4 regions of the Gottfriedia sp. NPDC057948 genome follow, and region 3 is predicted to be linked to each of the others. Evidence: predicted binding sites of a transcription regulator. Region 3 holds the regulator's gene; each other region holds the start of a gene.
The links. The regulator Rex, encoded in region 3, represses fermentation and respiration genes when NADH is low (regulators of the CRP and FNR family bind a similar motif). The targets are predictions, from matches to a motif close to TTGTGAAATATTTCACAA.
Positions count from the first base shown of each region.

Region 1 (3,202 bases), on a different contig from region 3:
CTTGTCTTTTCTCCAAATAATATTTAATTACATCAACATAACCTAATTTAACCATTGCTTCGTCTGTTACAATAAATGCTTTTTTAATATTAGGCATTTTTTCTAGATATTGAGTTGAATATTTTTCAAAATAAATTTTCGGTGGCAGTTTGACCCATTGCATATTCATATTTCTTCTTCCTAATTTTTTAATATTTAATAGGTGAACAGTTGTTACGTTTGTTGATACAGAGTTTTTACCGTGTGAACCACAGCCTAATGTAAGCGAAGGAATAAATGCGTTATATAAATCCCCAATTCCACCATGTGCTGAAGGAGCATTTGCAATAACTCGACAAGCTTTCATTCTTAGAGCAAATTCTTTTTGAATTTCTTCATTATTACTATGAATAACTGCCGAATGGCCTAATCCTCCTAGCTCTAACATTTCTTCACAACGTTTAAACCCTTCTTCTTTTCCATTTACTTCAATTGCAGCTAAAACTGGACTTAGTTTTTCTCTAGTTAAAGGTTCATTTGCGCCAACGCTTTCGCATTCAACGATAAGAATTTTTGTATCTACTGGGACATTTACCCCAGCTAATGCTGCTATTTCATATGCAGATTTACCAACAATATCACCATTTACAGCACATGTTGATTCATTTATAACAAGCTTTTCTAATTTCTTTTTATCTTGTTTTGTAGCAAAATAACAATTATTTGCTTTTAACTCTGCTTTCACTTCATCATAAATTTCTTTATCTACAATAACTGCTTGTTCAGATGCACAAATCATTCCATTATCAAATGTTTTTGATAGAATAAGATCATTTACTGCACACTTTATTTCTGCAGATTTCTCGATATAGCATGGTACATTACCAGGTCCAACCCCTAAAGCAGGTTTTCCTGTACTATATGCCGATTTAACCATACCAGCACCACCTGTTGCTAAAACAAGTGCTACTCCTTCATGATTCATTAAACACTTTGTTGCTTCAATTGAAGGGACTTCAATCCATTGTACGCAGTTTTCAGGTGCTCCAGCTTTTATTGCCGCATCACGAACGATTCTTGCTGCTTCTCTACTACATTTTTGTGCGGAAGGATGAAAAGCAAATATAATTGGGTTTCTTGTTTTAATCGCAATGATTGCTTTAAATAATGTTGTTGATGTCGGATTAGTAGTTGGAGTGACACCTGCAATTACCCCAACAGGTTCAGCAATTTCTGTTATGCCAGTTTGTTGATCTTCACTTATAATCCCAACTGTTTTATTATCTTTTATTGAATTCCATATATATTCTGTTGCAAAAATATTTTTAATTATTTTATCCTCATAGATTCCTCGCCCAGTTTCCTCAACTGCCATTTTAGCAAGTGGCATATGTTGATCCAAACCAGCTAAAACCATCGAATGTACAATTTCATTGATTTGTTCTTGATTAAAGCTTTCAAATTCTTTTAATGCTTTTTGTCCTTTAACGACTAAGTCATTCACCATTTCAGAAGCGTTACTAATTTCTTTTACAATTTTTTCTTGAACAGCCATTTGGCTCTCCTCCTCTGATGTTGGACATAAATTATCCAATTAGGATTCAAAACGTCCCATTTAATCAAATCATCTTGTGAAATATTTCACATTTTTGTTTACAAATATAATATATATCGTTTTAATTGAAAATGCTATGTCTTTTTTGTGAAATATTTCACATTTATATATATATATTTTAACTTTTTGTAGATTTTTGTTAATTCTTTTCTTTTTTCAAAAATTTCCGCATATGATAAAATTAGGAATAAGTTCTTGTAGAACTTTTTTCACCTGATAGATTTTTCTAACAAAACTGGTAAAAAGGACGTGTAACCATGATTGCTCGAAGGAGCATTTGGCAACGTAAAGACTTATCCTACACTTAGCAGTTTTAATTTAGAGAACCAAAAGAACTCTAAAATAAAACTGAAGGTAGGCGAAACTATGGTTGACAGGCGATTCTGTTATTTCTTCAATGATATATAGCTATGTAGTTAGAAAGCCAAAAAACTAACTACGAGCTCTATATGTACGTAGTTAGTTTATCAGCAGTACTTTTAACTACTAACTACGAAAAGAGGAAATAACAATGAGTAACAATCGTTTGGGTGAGACCTTAATGATTTTAATTGGTTCATTTATTTTAGCCACTACACTGTATCATTTTCATTATCAAAATAATTTAGCTGAAGGTGGATTTATTGGTATTGCTTTATTAGTAAAGAACGCACTAAATATATCACCTTCAATTACAACTTTGCTACTCGATATTCCAATTATCTTGTTCGCTGGACTGTATTTAGGTAGAAAATTATTAATCAATACTACCATCGGAGCCATCTCGTTTTCTGTTTTTTATTCTATAATAGAAAAAACATCTTCTAATATGACATTTAACTTCGGAAATCATCTTTGGATACCCGCTATTTTAGGTGGAATTTTCGCTGGACTTGGTTTAGGGTTAATTCTAAGAAGTGGTGGTGCAACTGGTGGAGATGATTTAATAACAATAATAATGAGCAAAAAATCAAAAATATCGATTGGTAAAGTATATTTTATTTTTGACTCTATCATTCTTCTTTGTTCACTATCTTACCTATCATGGAATGAAGTAGGATATACAATTCTTTCTGTTGCAATCTGTGCGAAAGTAACAGAATTGGTCTATGAAAGTAAATTTCAAAAAAAATCTGTTACAATTAAAACTAATGAAAAAAGATTACATGCTTAATGCATGTAATCTTTTTTACGTTGTAAAATTAGAGTTTCAATAAATTTGAGTTCAGATTGATTGAAAGCGCTTGTCATTCTAGGCACGAAGCCTGATGAGGAGCGGAGTTACCCTAGATGGTAATGAGCACCGCAAGACAGGCAAAGTAACGAAGAAAGCGGGCAGTCTGAACATGTTAATGCATGAAATCTTTTTTACGTTGTAAATTAGAGTTTCAAACCTTTTTTGATTCATAAAAATCGGTGAGCTCATTTAGAACATTTTCGGCAGCTAAATCGTAAAGACAATCTTTAAAAAGTATTGCCAGTCTTCGATAATCATTATATTTATCTAATAGCTCGTCCACAGATGAGGCTTCACCTATGTTTGTTTTCTTTACCTCTTCTTGCTTTTTAGCAAACTTAATTGTAAATGTACCTAGTTTTTCAAACATTGAACCGTAGAATTCATCAAAG
Region 1 is NZ_JBHVPN010000001.1:403,359-406,560, reverse strand. It holds gene adhE (bifunctional acetaldehyde-CoA/alcohol dehydrogenase) at 1-1,534, opposite strand, end outside; gene ACFVRR_RS01810 (YitT family protein) at 2,136-2,747, shown strand.
Region 1: the regulator Rex is predicted to act here: its motif matches at 1,680-1,697, upstream of adhE (bifunctional acetaldehyde-CoA/alcohol dehydrogenase).

Region 2 (3,202 bases), on a different contig from region 3:
GAGAAAGTATTTGAAATTCCATCTTGTGCATCTTCATAAGGTAATTTTGCTACAGAACTTAATGATGCTAACGCTCCGTTTGTATCGCGTCCGTGTAATGGGTTAGCACCAGGGGCAAATGGCTCACCTGCTTTTCTTCCGTCTGGTGTATTACCTGTCTTTTTACCATATACAACATTTGACGTAATCGTTAGAACTGATGTGGTATGAATTGAATTACGATATGTTTTATGCTTTCTTACTTTAGCCATAAAGCTTTCAACAAGTTCAACAGCAATGTCATCAACAAGATCATCGTTGTTTCCGTATTTTGGATACTCTCCTTCAATTTCGAAATCAACGACAATACCATTCTCATCTCGAATTGTTTTAACTTTTGCATGTTTAATAGCAGATAATGAATCAGCACAAACTGACAAGCCAGCGATACCTGTTGCCATTGTACGTTTTATATTTGCATCATGTAGTGCCATTTCAATTCGTTCATAGCTATATTTATCATGCATATAGTGAATACAATTTAATGTATTAACGTATAAGCCTGCTAACCAATCTAATAAAACATCAAACTTAACTTTTACTTCTTCATAGTCAAGATACTCTGATGTAATCGGAGCATACATAGGTGCTACTTGTGCTTTCGACTTTTCATCTTTACCACCATTAATTGCATATAACAATGCTTTAGCTAGATTTGCACGTGCACCAAAGAATTGCATTTGTTTACCGATTGTCATAGCAGAAACGCAACATGCAATACCATAATCATCACCATATTCCGGACGCATGATATCATCATTTTCATATTGTATTGAGCTAGTTTTAATTGACATTTTAGCGCAATATTGCTTAAATCCGACTGGTAATTTCGCTGACCAAAGTACTGTTAAGTTAGGTTCTGGAGCCGGCCCTAAGTTATCTAATGTATTTAAAAAGCGGAACGAGTTTTTCGTTACAAGTGGACGACCATCTATTCCAATTCCACCGATTGATTCAGTTACCCATGTAGGATCACCAGAAAATAATTCATTATAATCAGGTGTACGAGCAAACATAACTAATCGTAGTTTCATTACAAAATGATCGACTAATTCTTGAGCCTCTTGTTCAGTTAAAGTATTTTCTTCAAGATCGCGTTCAATATATATATCTAAAAATGTCGATACTCGGCCTAAGCTCATTGCTGCTCCATTTTGCTCTTTTATTGCTGCTAAATAGCCAAAATATAACCATTGGAAAGCTTCTTTTGCATTTGTTGCAGGTCCAGCAATATCAAATCCATGTTTTGCAGCCATTTGTTTTAATTCATTTAATGCTCGGATTTGTTCATTTAGTTCTTCACGATCTCGTATTACTTCTTCTGACATAACACTTGTCATTTTATTTAATGTATCAATTTTATCTTTAATCAGTCGATCTACACCATATAATGCTACTCTTCTATAGTCACCTATAATTCTTCCACGACCATATGCATCAGGTAGACCTGTAATAACACCTGAACGTCTTGCTGCTTTCATTTCTGGTGTATAAGCATCAAATACGCCTTGATTATGTGTTTTTCGGTATTCTGAAAATATTTTGCTTATTTCTTCGTCAACTTTATATCCATAGGATTCACATGCTGCCTCAGCCATTCGAATCCCACCATATGGTTGTAATGATCGTTTAAAAGGTTTATCCGTTTGGAATCCAACAATTTGCTCTAATTCTTTCTCTAAGTAACCAGGTTCATGTGAAGTGATTGTAGATACGATTTTCGTATCCATATCTAAAACTCCGCCCTTTTGGCGTTCTTCTTTAGATAATTTAAGTACTATATCCCAAAGCTTGCTAGTTGCATCTGTTGGCCCAACAAGAAAAGATTCATCCCCAACATAAGATTTAACATTTTTTTGAATAAAGTTTCTTACATCAATCGATTTTTCCCATCGTCCAGTTTCAAATTGTCTCCATTGTTCCATCGTATTACTCCTCCTCTTCTGCATATAATACAGAAAGTTAATTAAGTATATAACAGATTACGTATTTAATTTATCACACGATGAACTGAAACTTTCACTTATATTATGAACATATTGTGAAATATTGAACAAAGTAATTAAGAAGTTAACTCATATAAACAACTAATTCTTTCCACTAAATTACAGTTGCTTCATATATATAGTAATTCACTCTGAAAACTTTCCAGTTAAACAACAAACTGTTATACTCAAAAGATAGTTACTGTATTAGCAAATTCACTAAAAAAGTGGACAAGACATTCACAATCCGGATATACGATAATACAATGGTTAATACAAAAATGAATAATCTCAAATTGAACAATGTTTCTTTAAAGGAGTAATTATGAATACAAAACTAAATCTTTCTAATTCGATTAATGAAAAATTAAATTTAATATATAATGAACAAATTCAAAAAGTTCTAAAAGAAGAGCAATTATTAATCGGAACAAAACAATATGTTTCTCAAGACACAACGATTTTAGAAGATGCTATTACTGCCCTTCTTCTTGGTAAAAATATATTATTAAAAGGACCAACAGGAAGTGGTAAAACGGTTTTAGCTGAGACTCTTTCAAAATTGCTTTATCAACCGATGCATAGCATAAACTGTTCAGTTGATTTAGATTTAGAAGGTATTGTTGGATACAACACAATTGCTTCTAATTCGAACGGATCTGAAGTAGTATTCATCGATGGACCTTTAATGAAAGCAATGAAAAAAGGTCATATTTTATACATCGATGAAATTAACATGGCTAAACCAGAAACATTACCATTACTACATGGTGCACTTGATTATCGAAAAATGATTACAAATCCATTTACTCAAGAAGTAGTTAAAGGTGACGAAAACTTTAGGGTAATCGCCGCAATAAATGAAGGATATGTAGGAACAAGCGAATTAAATGAAGCTTTAAAAAATCGCTTCATTATTATAGATGTTCCATACATTAACGGGGAATCATTACTTCAGTTATTAAAAGATGAATCTGAACTAAAAGATGAAGACCTACTAAAGAAATTCACAAGCTTTTCAAGTGATTTAATCCCATTAGCAAGTGAAGGCAGAATTAGTGAAGATGCAGCAAGTATTCGCGGTGTTCTTGACGCATGTGATTTATCTGTTCATATACCAGTACTTCGAGCAATTGAACGCACAATTATCGCTAAATTAAGTGATGACATTGAGCGTG
Region 2 is NZ_JBHVPN010000016.1:26,641-29,842, forward strand. It holds gene pflB (formate C-acetyltransferase) at 1-1,964, opposite strand, end outside; gene ACFVRR_RS19200 (ATP-binding protein) at 2,350-3,202, shown strand, end outside.
Region 2: the regulator Rex is predicted to act here: its motif matches at 2,079-2,096, upstream of pflB (formate C-acetyltransferase).

Region 3 (3,202 bases):
GGTTAGTAGGCTCATCAAGAATTAGGAAATTAGCTTTTTTCATCATAAGCTTAGCCAAAGCTAATCTTGCCTTTTCTCCACCACTTAAAGAGGTAACAATTTTTGTCACGTCATCTCCAGAAAATAAAAAGTTCCCTAATATTGTTCGAATTTCTTGTTCGGGCTTTAATGGATAATCATCCCAAAGTTCGTCTAATACTCTTTTATTAGAAGTTAGTTTTGCTTGCTCTTGATCATAATATCCAACCGAAACGTTTGCACCAAAATCAATCGTTCCCTGTAATTTTTCTAAATCTCCTATAATCGTTTTAAGTAATGTCGATTTACCAACACCATTTGGACCGACTAAAGCAACACTATCGCCTCGATTCAGTACGAATCTCATCGGCTCATCAATTGTTGGGATACGATCATAGCCAATAAATAAATCTTGTACAGACAACACATCATTACCACTTTGTTTTTCAATTGTAAATGAAAAATTAGCCGAAGATTCGTCTCCAAGTGGCCTGTCTAATCGAACCATACGATCTAATTGTTTCCTACGACTTTGAGCTCTTTTGGTAGTTGAAGCACGCGCAATATTACGTTGCACAAAATCTTCAAGTTTAGAGATTTCATCTTGTTGCTTTTCGAACTGTTTTAACTCTTGTTCATATTGAGCTGCTTTTAGATCAAGGTACTTACTATAATTACCAACAAATCGTTGATGCTTATGATTAGATATTTCATAAACAATATTAACAACTTGATCAAGGAAATATCGATCGTGGGAAACGATTAATACAGCACCAGGGTATGACTGTAAGTAGCGCTCTAACCAACTTAGAGTGTCAATATCTAAATGGTTCGTAGGCTCATCCAGGATTAACAAATCAGGCTTTGTCAATAATAGCTTACCTAATGCCAGTCTCGTCTTTTGTCCACCGCTTAACGAAGAAATTTTTTTTTCGTAATCTTCATTACTAAAACCTAAACCACTAATTATTGAACGAATATCTGCTTCAAACTGGTAACCACCGTTTTCTTTGAAAGTATATTGAAGATGATCATATTCATTCATAACCTTGTCATAAACGGCTTGATTAGAGTAGACCTCCTCCCTAGTCATTTTAACTTCTAATTTTCTCATATTGTCCTGCATCTCTACTAAATGATTAAATACAGAATAATATTCTTCCCAAATCGTTTTATCGCTTTGTAAACCAGAGTTTTGGGCTAGGTAGCCTACAGTAACGTCTTTAGGTTTATTTATTTCACGGCCATCATAGGATATTTCGCCTGCTATGATTTTCAATAATGTAGATTTTCCCGCACCATTACGCCCAACAATGGCAACTCGATCACTCGTTTGAACTTCTAATTTTATATTTGAAAGTATAATGTCACTACCAAAATACTTTGAGACATTATTTACTTGTAAAAGAATCATGGATAACACCTCATTGCAAAATTTTTTATGTATGTAACTGTAGACTGTCAAAATTCTTAAATATAGTGTATATTTTACATTAGAACAAGTACTTTATTACTAAAATAAAGTCAAAATACACACCATAGTAAAAAGAATTACAGTAAGTGGGGGATTAAAAAATGGATTCGGAACAAATTAAAATTCCACAAGCTACTGCTAAACGTCTACCTTTATATTACCGTTTTATAAAGAATTTGTCTTTATCAGGTAAACAAAGAGTTTCTTCAGCAGAGTTAAGTGAAGCAGTAAAGGTAGATTCCGCTACAATCAGAAGAGATTTTTCATATTTTGGAGCACTTGGTAAAAAAGGTTATGGCTATAACGTAAACTATTTATTAACTTTTTTCTCGAAAGCGCTTAACCAGCATGAAGTTATGAAAGTTGCATTAATTGGTGTTGGTAATTTAGGAACTGCATTCTTACATTATAATTTTATAAAAAATAATAATACAAAAATTGAGATGGCATTTGATATTGATCCAAATAAAATCGGTACTGAAATAGGTGGAGTACCCGTTTATAATCTAGATAATCTAGAGGAAGTTATGAATGAAGATATTCAAATCGTTATTTTAACTGTTCCTGCACCTGTAGCACAATCAATAGCTGATCGATTAAATGGAAAAAATATTAGAGGAATCTTAAATTTCACACCTGCACGAATTAGTGTACCAGAACAAATTCGCATTCATCATATAGACTTAGCAGTTGAACTGCAAACATTGGCATATTTTTTACAACAATAAATTCATATCAAAATAAAAACCCCCAAAGAATTTGGGGGTTTTGGTTTTAATGTAAATTGATCTGCTGAAAAACAACAAAAGAGTTCATTAACATATGTGTTAAGATTGGTACCATAATTGAGTTTGTTCGTTTATACAGATAACAAAATACAAAACCGATTAAAAAGTATGATAAAAAGAAGGGCAAGTCACCGTGCATAAGCGAAAAGATCGCTGAACTAATTCCAGCAGAAATAATAAATGGTAAACGATTATATAGCCTTTTAAAAATAATACGACGAAAAATAATCTCTTCTAAAATGGGTGCAACTAAACTTGGGATGATAATAAAAGCCGGGTTAAGCTTAGCGATGTTTATGATATTTTGAGTATTTTCTGAGCCTTTATGTAAATCAAGTACATAAATTAAAATTAAATTACAGACAATTTGAGTTAGCATTGTTATGAAGTAACCTAAAATAACCCAATTTATTATTGTACGATAATTAGTTTTTAGGTTTTTAATTCCTTCATAAATTGGCTTATGTAATAAGATAAGTATGATAATTAATCCACTTATGAAACTAATACAACCCCATAATGCCACCGCTTCAAGAGAAGCTGTTTTCTGATCCACTCCAACGTATAAGTTACTATTTAATAAATAGGGCACCCCAAATACCGCTGAATATTGAAGAACGACATACGTTAATAAAATCCATAAATCTCTAGTTTTCAATACGATAGCTCCTTTGTGTTGATATTTTTCAGAACCCAAAGGTTTATAACAACACGTACATTATTTTACTCGTTTCTTTTGTTTCTTAAAAGAAATTTTCACTTTTTATTTTACTTTTGATTGTAAAGAAAAAAACTTATTAAATTTCGACAAGAAAAGTGCCTGCTTCGGGCTTGCAAAATTTTTTGATATTATTTAAACTAATAATTGTGTTAGCACTCAATATACATGAGTGCTAAAAAATAATGATTTGATTATTGAGGA
Region 3 is NZ_JBHVPN010000031.1:3,813-7,014, forward strand. It holds gene ACFVRR_RS23655 (ABC-F family ATP-binding cassette domain-containing protein) at 1-1,432, opposite strand, end outside; gene ACFVRR_RS23660 (redox-sensing transcriptional repressor Rex) at 1,594-2,220, shown strand; gene ACFVRR_RS23665 (CPBP family intramembrane glutamic endopeptidase) at 2,267-2,938, opposite strand.

Region 4 (3,202 bases), on a different contig from region 3:
TTGTTGAATATCATATACGGATTTCATACTTAACTCCTATTATTTTATCTTTCTAAACATGTAATAAGTATAAGTTGGAAACGATTACTCGTCAATGTGAAATACCAAACAAACCATTTATTTTGTAGGCATTTTTAATTATTTTTTAGGCTTCATTACTTCTTCTAAAGCTAAATCATTTTTATATAAATATGTAGCGTATTTTATCCCGAGATATCTTATATGCCATGGTTCATAATTGTATTCAGTAATATCGACTTTGTCCTCTGGATAACGAATGATAAATCCAAAATCATGTGCATGGTCTGCAAGCCAAGTTCCTTCTTTCGTTTCTCCAAATCCTTGTTCAAGCTTGTTACCGAAGTTTGGAGATGATACATCTATTGCTAAACCTGTTTGATGTTCGCTTGTACCAGGAACAGCACTAAAAGATTGAGTCCAATCTTCACCATGAATTTGTACATAATAATTATACAAGCTTTTTTGGCGATCAAAAGAGCGATATGCAGAAACTGGAGTCAGCTTTATGCCATCTGCTTCTGCTCTTTCAAATAATTTTTCTAAAGCATGAGCTGCCTCTTTCCTCATTAATGTCTTATCTTTGTTTACTCCATGTAAAGGAACGACCGGATAAACTAGATCTTGCGGTTCATACCCATCTGGTAGCTTTCTTTCTTTATTAACTAATACTAAATTAGATGTAGGATTCGTCACAGCTAATAATCCATTTTCAGCTTCGATCGCTGTTTCATCGTAATTAGGAAATTTCAATGAAGTCTCATTAGTCTTTATTAGATGATTATTAAAAAAACTTTGGTTTCCAAAAAATAGAGCTAGTCCAATAATGAATATTATTATTAATACCCATGAGTACTTACTATTTATTTTTTTCAAAATTACCTCCATAATTCTTTTTGTTACTTTTACAATATAAAAAGTTGGCACATTTTTCAAATATTCTATACAATAAGACCTCTTTCAAATAGAAAGAGGTCTTATTAACTCATGATTTAACTTCTGAAAAAAATCATCACTTAATTTTCTTTACCCAAAACAGGTTCCATCGTTTTTCTTAATGTGTCTACGGAGTTTTTAAACTGACGTTGCTCTAATTCATTTAAATCTAGTTCAACAACCTCTCGAATTCCACCACGATTAATTACTGCTGGTACGCCAATATATATATCGTGTTCTCCATATTGTCCATCTAAATATGCAGAAACCGTAATAATACTATTTTCATTTTTTAGAATCGCTTTAGTTAATCTAACTAAGCCCATTCCAATTCCATAGTATGTTGCGCCTTTTTTCTTTATAATGTGATATGCGGCGTCACGTGTATTTAAGAAGATTTCATCAAGCTCTCTTTGACTGTATTTTGGATTCTTCTTTAATACATGGTGTACAGGGGACGTACCAACAGTTGTTGTAGACCATACTGGTAGTTCACTATCACCATGTTCACCGATAATATACCCATGGATATTTCTTGCATCAACATTAAAATAATCCCCAAGCATATATCTAAAACGAGCAGTATCTAAACTTGTTCCAGATCCGATTACTCTTTCTTTTGGTAATCCTGAAAATTTCCAAGTTGCATAAGTTAAAATATCTACCGGATTTGTGGCAATTAAAAAGATACCGTCAAATCCTGAAGCCATAATTTCTCCAACAATCCCTTTAAAAATAGCGCAATTTTTTGCAACTAAATCTAAACGAGTTTCTCCAGGCTTTTGAGCTGCACCAGCTGTAATGACGACTAATCTCGCATCTTTACAATCACTGTAATCACCAGCCCATATTTTTGTTCTAGAATCTACAAAAGGTAGACAATGACTTAAATCCATTGCGTCCCCTTCTGCTTTATCTTTATTTAAATCAATCATTACTAATTCTTCAGCAACACCTTTATTTAACATACCAAAAGCATAACTAGCTCCAACTGCGCCTGTTCCGATAAGTGCGACACGATTTATTTCTTTTTGTAACATAATATCCACCTCATTTGTGTTATAAAAGTGTAAGTAATTGGGACTTCTATATTATATATGTATTTCCACTCAAAGTTTGTGAAACTTTTTACAAATTTGTTACAATATTAGTCCTGCACAAATTTAATTTTTTTCAATTAGACTCTAATTCAGTCTTACCTATTTTCAAACAAATCGCGTCACATTATGCACTTATTACATCGCTTCTATTATTCTTGACTCTGTTAAAATCAACGGCATCTTAATATCATGTTTTTCGGTTGGTAATTCATCAATAATTTGAATGTCATAAGCTAAGGCTAAAAGTTGTTTATTATAATCTTCTAAGTAGCGATCATAATAACCACCACCATATCCTATTCGTTCACCATTTTTTGTATATGCTACTCCAGGCACAATTATTAAATCAATAAGTTCTTTATTTATTTCCTCGCATTTTTCTTCTATCGGCTCTTGTATTCCAAAATAACCTTTCTTTAAATCATCAAATGAATTGATTTTGTAAAAATGCATTTTTCTAGTCTCATGGTTGCATTTAGGGACAACAACTGATTTATTCAATTTCCAACAAGCAGTGATTAAATACTTAGTATTTATTTCATACTCCATTGGCATAGTTGTTGCTATTATATCTGCACTCTTCATTTCTTCTGTATTTAATAATTTTTCTATAATTTGTTTTGACTTTTCGTCTCTTTCCGGTGCTGAAATATTTTTCAAGTTTTTCATCATAGAATTTCTAATTTCTTTTTTTTCCATAATAATGGCCTCCTTAGGTCAGGACCTTAGTTTTCGAAAGTAAATGATGTATGCTAATTAAAATTATAAGTATTTAGATATAAAAAAAACAGTAGGAAAATTCCTACTGTTTACTTTGTTTCGCGATGAACTGTAACTTTTTTAAGTCTTGGGCAATATTTTTTAAGCTCAAGACGGTCTGGGTTATTACGTTTATTTTTAGTAGTGATGTAGTTACGATCTCCGCATTCTGTACATGCTAAAGTAATATTTACGCGCATTTTATTTTCCCTCCTGACATAGTGACATAATCAGACTTGTATATAATAACATTCTTTCGCGATAATTTCCATAGTTTTTATTGATTCAATGTATTTCTTTTGATATTTTTTTTATTGAATTATGTACAAACTTATTCTCATAATTCAGAGTATATTTTTGAAAGACAGCTTGATGATGTAATACACTGC
Region 4 is NZ_JBHVPN010000004.1:69,308-72,509, reverse strand. It holds gene ACFVRR_RS08785 (YqgQ family protein) at 1-27, opposite strand, end outside; gene ACFVRR_RS08780 (M15 family metallopeptidase) at 139-906, opposite strand; gene ACFVRR_RS08775 (L-lactate dehydrogenase) at 1,035-1,994, opposite strand; gene ACFVRR_RS08770 (5-formyltetrahydrofolate cyclo-ligase) at 2,190-2,753, opposite strand; gene rpmG (50S ribosomal protein L33) at 2,864-3,013, opposite strand; gene ACFVRR_RS08760 (nucleotidyltransferase family protein) at 3,099-3,202, opposite strand, start outside.
Region 4: the regulator Rex is predicted to act here: its motif matches at 2,071-2,088, upstream of ACFVRR_RS08775 (L-lactate dehydrogenase).